3 regions of the Pseudomonas sp. B7 genome follow, and region 1 is predicted to be linked to each of the others. Evidence: predicted binding sites of a transcription regulator. Region 1 holds the regulator's gene; each other region holds the start of a gene.
The links. Region 1 encodes FliA, which starts transcription of late flagellar genes. Its sites were predicted from a motif close to CTAAAGTTTNNNNNNNNNNNGCCGNTAA; they were not measured.
Positions count from the first base shown of each region.

Region 2: the regulator FliA is predicted to act here: its motif matches at 1,330-1,357, upstream of JKA62_RS17510 (methyl-accepting chemotaxis protein).
Region 3: the regulator FliA is predicted to act here: its motif matches at 866-893, upstream of JKA62_RS28580 (methyl-accepting chemotaxis protein).

Region 1 is NZ_JAERRE010000010.1:42,657-44,852, reverse strand. It holds gene fleN (flagellar synthesis regulator FleN) at 1-802, shown strand, start outside; gene fliA (RNA polymerase sigma factor FliA) at 799-1,539, shown strand; gene JKA62_RS21610 (chemotaxis response regulator CheY) at 1,707-2,078, shown strand; gene JKA62_RS21605 (protein phosphatase CheZ) at 2,096-2,196, shown strand, end outside.
Region 2 is NZ_JAERRE010000007.1:235,340-237,535, reverse strand. It holds gene JKA62_RS17510 (methyl-accepting chemotaxis protein) at 1-1,226, opposite strand, end outside; gene JKA62_RS17505 (LysR substrate-binding domain-containing protein) at 1,408-2,196, opposite strand, start outside.
Region 3 is NZ_JAERRE010000019.1:51,172-53,367, reverse strand. It holds gene clpB (ATP-dependent chaperone ClpB) at 1-90, shown strand, start outside; tRNA gene JKA62_RS28600 (tRNA-Asn) at 389-464, shown strand; tRNA gene JKA62_RS28595 (tRNA-Pro) at 474-550, shown strand; tRNA gene JKA62_RS28590 (tRNA-Lys) at 556-631, shown strand; tRNA gene JKA62_RS28585 (tRNA-Pro) at 729-805, shown strand; gene JKA62_RS28580 (methyl-accepting chemotaxis protein) at 966-2,196, shown strand, end outside.

The DNA of each region.
Region 1 (2,196 bases):
CGCGGTGACCGGCGGCAAAGGTGGCGTCGGCAAGACTAATGTGTCAGTGAACTTGTCCCTGGCCCTGGCAGAGCTTGGCCGTCGGGTCATGCTGCTGGACGCCGACCTGGGGCTGGCGAACGTCGACGTTCTGCTGGGCCTCACACCCAAACGAACCCTGGCCGACGTGATCGAAGGCCGCTGCGAGCTGCGCGACGTGCTGTTGCAGGGCCCCGGCGGGATCCGCATCGTGCCGGCCGCTTCCGGCACCCAGAGCATGGTTCACCTGAGCCCGGCCCAGCATGCCGGCCTGATTCAGGCGTTCAGCGACATCGGCGACAATCTCGACGTGCTGGTGATCGACACCGCTGCGGGTATTGGTGACTCGGTAGTCAGTTTTGTGCGCGCAGCGCAAGAAGTGTTGCTGGTGGTCTGCGACGAGCCGACCTCGATCACCGACGCCTACGCGCTGATCAAACTGCTCAACCGCGATTACGGCATGAACCGCTTCCGCGTCCTGGCCAACATGGCCCAGAGCCCGCAGGAAGGTCGCAATCTGTTCGCCAAGTTGACCAAGGTCACGGATCGCTTCCTCGACGTCGCCCTACAATACGTCGGCGCGGTGCCCTACGACGAAAGCGTGCGCAAGGCGGTGCAGAAGCAGCGTGCGGTCTATGAAGCCTTCCCGCGTTCCAAGTGCGCACTGGCGTTCAAGGCGATTGCACAGAAGGTCGACACCTGGCCGCTGCCCGCCAACCCGCGCGGCCACCTCGAATTTTTCGTCGAGCGCCTCGTGCAGCAAACGGCAGGACCTGTGCTATGACCGCCAGCGGTATGAATTTCTACAAGAAGTCGGCGCGTGACGCGCAGTACGAGTTGATCGAGCGTTACGCGCCACTGGTCAAACGCATCGCCTACCACTTGCTGGCGCGGTTGCCGGCCAGTGTGCAGGTCGAAGACTTGATCCAGGCCGGGATGATCGGCCTGCTCGAAGTCTCGACCAAATATGACGCCAGCAAGGGTGCCAGTTTTGAAACGTACGCGGGCATCCGGATCCGCGGCGCGATGCTCGATGAAGTCCGAAAAGGGGACTGGGCTCCGCGCTCGGTTCACCGCAATACCCGTATGGTCAGCGACGCGATTCGCTCGATTGAAGCTAAAACCGGCCGTGACGCTAAAGATCACGAAGTTGCGGCCGAACTCCAATTGAGTCTCGACGATTACTACGGGATTTTGAACGACACCCTGGGCAGCCGCCTGTTCAGTTTCGACGACCTGTTGCAGGACGGCGAACACGAAGGGCTGCACGAGGATGGCGCCAGTGCTCATCTGGAGCCGTCGCGCGATCTGGAAGACGAACGTTTCCAGGCCGCGCTGGCGGACGCGATTGCCAATTTGCCGGAGCGTGAGCGACTGGTGTTGGCGCTGTACTACGACGAAGAGCTGAACCTCAAGGAGATCGGTGAAGTCCTTGGCGTCAGTGAATCGCGGGTCAGCCAGTTACACAGCCAGTGCGCGGCCCGCTTGCGGGGGCGTTTGGGGGAGTGGCGAGCGCGCTGAAGGCAGTGTGGGGACACTGCGAACGAGGCTGGTGCGGTGGTGAACGGCACCGGTCTTGCTCTGTTGTGCTCCAGACAGTCATCGAGTGTTTTGCCGGATTGATTGAAATGGCGCGTCCAGGTGCTGGGCGCGTTTAAGACTGCTTGGAGGTCGAATTGAACAAAGACATGAAAATCCTCATCGTTGATGACTTCTCAACGATGCGGCGGATCATCAAGAACCTGTTGCGAGATCTCGGGTTCACCAACACCGTTGAAGCCGACGATGGCACCACTGCCATTCCGGTGCTCAACAGCGGCAGCATCGACTTTCTGGTGACCGACTGGAACATGCCCGGCATGACCGGTATCGACCTGCTGCGCCACGTGCGCGCCGATGAAAAGCTCAAGCACCTGCCGGTGCTGATGGTGACCGCTGAAGCCAAGCGCGAGCAGATTATCGAAGCGGCCCAGGCCGGCGTTAACGGCTACGTGGTCAAACCTTTCACGGCTCAGGCGCTGAAAGAAAAAATCGAGAAGATTTTCGAACGCATCGGCTGATGACGCGCGGGGGAGCTATGGAGCATAACGAATCTTCACAGGGCGACTTCGAGTCGACTCTGAAAAAACACGCCGTCGAACTGGTCGAAAGCCTTGAAAAAGGCAAGTTCGGCGACGC
Region 2 (2,196 bases), on a different contig from region 1:
ATGCCTTCATAGGCGCCGCCAGACAGACCGGACAGCGCTTGAGCCCGACGGTTGACCTCTTCCGAGGCGCGGCGGATGTGCTCGACCATGGTCGACAAGGCCTGGCTCATCTGGTTGAACGCACGGGCCAGTTGGCCGATTTCGTCATTGCTCGACACGTTCAGACGCACACTCAGATCACCGGCGCCCAAGGCTTCGGCCTGACGGACCAGATCGCCCAGCGGCGCCAGTTTGCTGCGCAGCAACCAGACCACGGAACCGACCGCCAGCAACATCGCCAGCAGACTGCCGATGGCCAGCTGAGTGCCGACGCTCCAGGTCACCGCGCGGATCTCAGCCTTCGGCATGCTCGCCACCACCGACCACGGGCCGCCTTCGAAAGGCACGGCAATGCTGTAGAAATCTTCGGACTTGTCGCTCCAGAACCGGCCTTTACCCGGCGCCTTCGCCAAATCGTTGACCACAGGAATCGCTTGATCCAGCGCCTGCACGCCCGCCGGCGCCACCAGCCATTGGTTTTTCTCGTCCAGCAATGCCAGCGAACCGGTCTGGCCGATGCGGAAGCGCTTGAGGTTGTCGAACTGGGCGTTCTGCGCGTCGGTGTAATCGAAGCCGACGAACAACACCGCAATCACCTTGCCGCTGCTGTCACGCACCGGGGTGTATTGGGTCATGTAGGAGCGATCGAACAGCAGAGCACGACCGACGTAGCCCTGCCCTGCCATCAACTTCGCGTAGGCCGGGTGGGCGTGATCGAGCACGGTGCCGATGGCGCGAGTGCCATCCTGTTTGGTCAGCGAGGTGCTGACGCGGATGAAGTCTTCGCCGCTGCGCACGAACAGCGTGGCGACACCCGCCGTCATCTGTTTGAACTCGTCGACTTCCTTGAAGTTGTTGTTCAACACTTCGCTGCCCAGGTGCAGGCCCGGGGCCTGGGTGCCGGCGACGTTGACCGGCTCGCTCGGATGAATGCTCAGGCCGGCGCTGAAGCGTTTCTCGAACAGCCCGCTCAGGCGCTGGGTGCTTTCACGCAGCGTGCCGTGGAAAGTGCTCAACTGATCGGCGAGCAGGCGTGCCTCGCTGGCCAGGTGTTCTTCACGGGTGGCGAGGTTGGCGGTATCCAGCGAACGCAGGGCGAACACCGTACTGCCGCTGATGACTATCGCCAGTATCACGGCGAGCGCGAGGCCCAGCTGCGAGGCGATCCGAGCGCGAGGTTGAGACATGGACAGCTCCTGGCCGAACTTCCGATCCTCCTTGATCGCAGCTCGGATAATTTTCTAATGGGGGGTGAATCGTGGAGACCGGCACGACGGTCCCACATGCACGTATTCGGCGGTGAAACCGAATACTTGAGCGATCAGCAGGGGTATAGCGAAAGGCCGGCATTGTGCAGGCTCGAACGTTTCAGCTCAAGCGCGTGACCGCCGGCAGCGCCATGGCGCGCACTTCGTTTTGCAGGAAGTCGCTGAGGCGGCGCAAACGTTCACCTCCCGGACGGGTCTTTGGCCACACCAGGTAATAATTCAGTCCGCTGGCGACCGCCGTCGGCCAAGGCAGACTCAGGCGCCCTTGCGCGACATCCTCGGCCACCATCAGCAGATCGCCCATGGAGACCCCATAGCCCCGGGCCGCCGCGATCATGCCCAGTTCCAGCGTATCGAACACCTGCCCGCCCTTGAGCGACACCTGATCCGACAGCCCCATGTGCTCCAGCCAGCTACGCCAGTCCCGGCGATCCGGCGTCGGGTGCAGCAACTCGGCGCTGGCCAGTCGCGCCACATCCCAGGGCTGATCGTTGAGCAGGTTCGGCGCGCCGACCGGAATCAGCTCTTCGGGAAACAGCAGACTGGCTTCCCAGTCCAGCGGAAAATGCCCGTCGCTCAGCAATACTGCGCAATCGAAGGGCTCGTTGTTGAAGTCCACCGAATCCACATCCATCCACGCACTGGTCAGTTGCACCTCATTGCCGGGCTGCAAATGGCGGAAGCGACTGAGCCGCGCCAGCAACCAGCGCATGGTCAGGGTCGACGGGGCCTTCATGCGCAGGATGTCATCTTCGGCTCGCAAGGTATTGCAGGCTCGCTCCAGCGCGGCGAAGCCTTCGCGGATGCCCGGCAGCAGCAGGCGCGCCGACTCGGTCAGTTGCAGGTTGCGCCCGCTGCGGTGGAACAAGCGGCAGGCGAAGTGCTCTTC
Region 3 (2,196 bases), on a different contig from region 1:
CCGTTGGCGCAGTTGATCCTGTCGGGACGCTTCATGCCGGGCGAGACCGCAACCGGTGTGGTGGAGAACGACGAGATCACGTTCAACTGACACCTGCCGGTGGTGAAGTAAGGAAGGCCTCGCACTGCGAGGCCTTTTTTTTCGCCAGGCTGTTGAACTCAAAGGAAAAGGCTTGTAAAGTGCGCCCCGCAGTCAGTCACCAACACGGTTTCAGCTCACTGAGCAGAAATCTGAAATAAGTTGCAAATCATTAACTTGAAAGCAATTTAGGGGGTTGACAGAGGTGTTCTAGGTTGTAGAATAGCGCGCCTCAGACACACGAACGCAGCGATGCGAAAACGATGTCGAGAAGCTGCAAGTTTCACCGTTGTAAATTGAAATATGTAGTTCCGTGATAGCTCAGTCGGTAGAGCAAATGACTGTTAATCATTGGGTCCCAGGTTCGAGTCCTGGTCACGGAGCCAATTTCAAACCGGGGTATAGCGCAGTCCGGTAGCGCGCCTGCTTTGGGAGCAGGATGTCAGGAGTTCGAATCCCCTTACCCCGACCATTTTTGGGTCGTTAGCTCAGTTGGTAGAGCAGTTGGCTTTTAACCAATTGGTCGTAGGTTCGAATCCCACACGACCCACCATTTTTGAAACCAGGTAACACTGGGATCGAATCTTAAGATCAGAGGCCAAAAGCGCTGATCGAAGAAGGCGATCTTTGAAAGGTCGCCTTTTTTTTACCGGGGTATAGCGCAGTCCGGTAGCGCGCCTGCTTTGGGAGCAGGATGTCGGGAGTTCGAATCCCCCTACCCCGACCATATTAAAAATCCTCGTATCGAAAGATACGGGGATTTTTTTTGCCCTGCGGAAATGTTTCATTCAAGTCGTCATACAACTTGCCGATAGCCCGCTAACGAAAGGGGCCTGCCGCATCAAGCGCCCCTGAATTCTGCCAATACAAGAAAAAGGGCGTTCGTCATGTTGCTTCGTCAGTTGAATATTGCTCCCCGTGCCGCCTTGGGCTTCGCCCTGATCGCGGTGCTGGTGGCATTGCTGGGGGTGTTTGCGCTGGGGCAGATGTCGAGCATCCGCGACAGCGAAGTGGCAGTGGAGACGCAATGGCTGCCGAGCATTCGCGGCGGTGACGAGATTCGCGAGATCATGCTGCGCATTCGCACCATCTCCCTGCGCATGGCGCTGGATCAGGATCCGGCCAACATCGCCACGTACCGGAGCCAGATGGACACCCGCGACAAGGAACTGAGCGAGAAAATCGCCGCTTACGACCGGCTGGTGACGACCCCGGAAGGTCAGCAGTTGTACGATCAGTTCAAGAAAACCTTCGCCGCCTACCGTACCGGGATCGCTCAGTCATTCACTCTCGCCGAGCAAGGCAAGCGCGATGAGCTGACCAAGCTGCTGCTGGTCGACATGAAAACCGTGGTCGACGGCTCCGGTAAACAACTCAATGACCTGGCAGACCTGTTCGCCCGTCAGGTCGCCGCTGAAAGCCAGAACTCTGCCGCCCACTACGAAACCTCGCGCACTATCGTGAGCTTGTTCATTGCTTTGGCGGCGCTGGCCACCGTCGCCTTGGCCATGTTGCTGACCCGCAGCATCGTCCGCCCCCTGAGCGCCGCCGTCGACGCCGCTGAGCACGTCGCCAGAGGCGATCTGACCCGTCCGATCGAAACTCACGGCAACGATGAGGTCAGCCGTCTGCTCAAGGCGTTGGCGACCATGCAGCAGAACCTGCGCGAAACCCTGCAGGGCATCAGTGGCTCGGCCACGCAACTGGCGACCGCTTCCGACGAACTGAGCGCGGTGACCCACGACAGCACGCAAGGGCTGCAGCAGCAGAACAACGAAATCGAACAAGCCGCCACCGCGGTCAACGAGATGACCACAGCGGTGGAGGAAGTCGCTCGCAATGCGGTGTCGACGTCCGACGCCACCCGCCAGTCCAGCGAGTCGGCGCAGTTGGGCCAGGAGCGGGTCAGTGAAACTGCTGGCGCCATCAACGCCCTGGCCAGTGAAGTCGAGCACACTGGTGAGTTGGTGCAATCGCTGGCCAATCAGTCGCAAGACATCGGCAAAGTGCTGGATGTGATCCGGGCGATCGCCGAACAGACCAACCTGCTGGCGCTCAACGCCGCCATCGAAGCCGCGCGGGCCGGGGAGAGCGGACGCGGGTTTGCGGTGGTCGCCG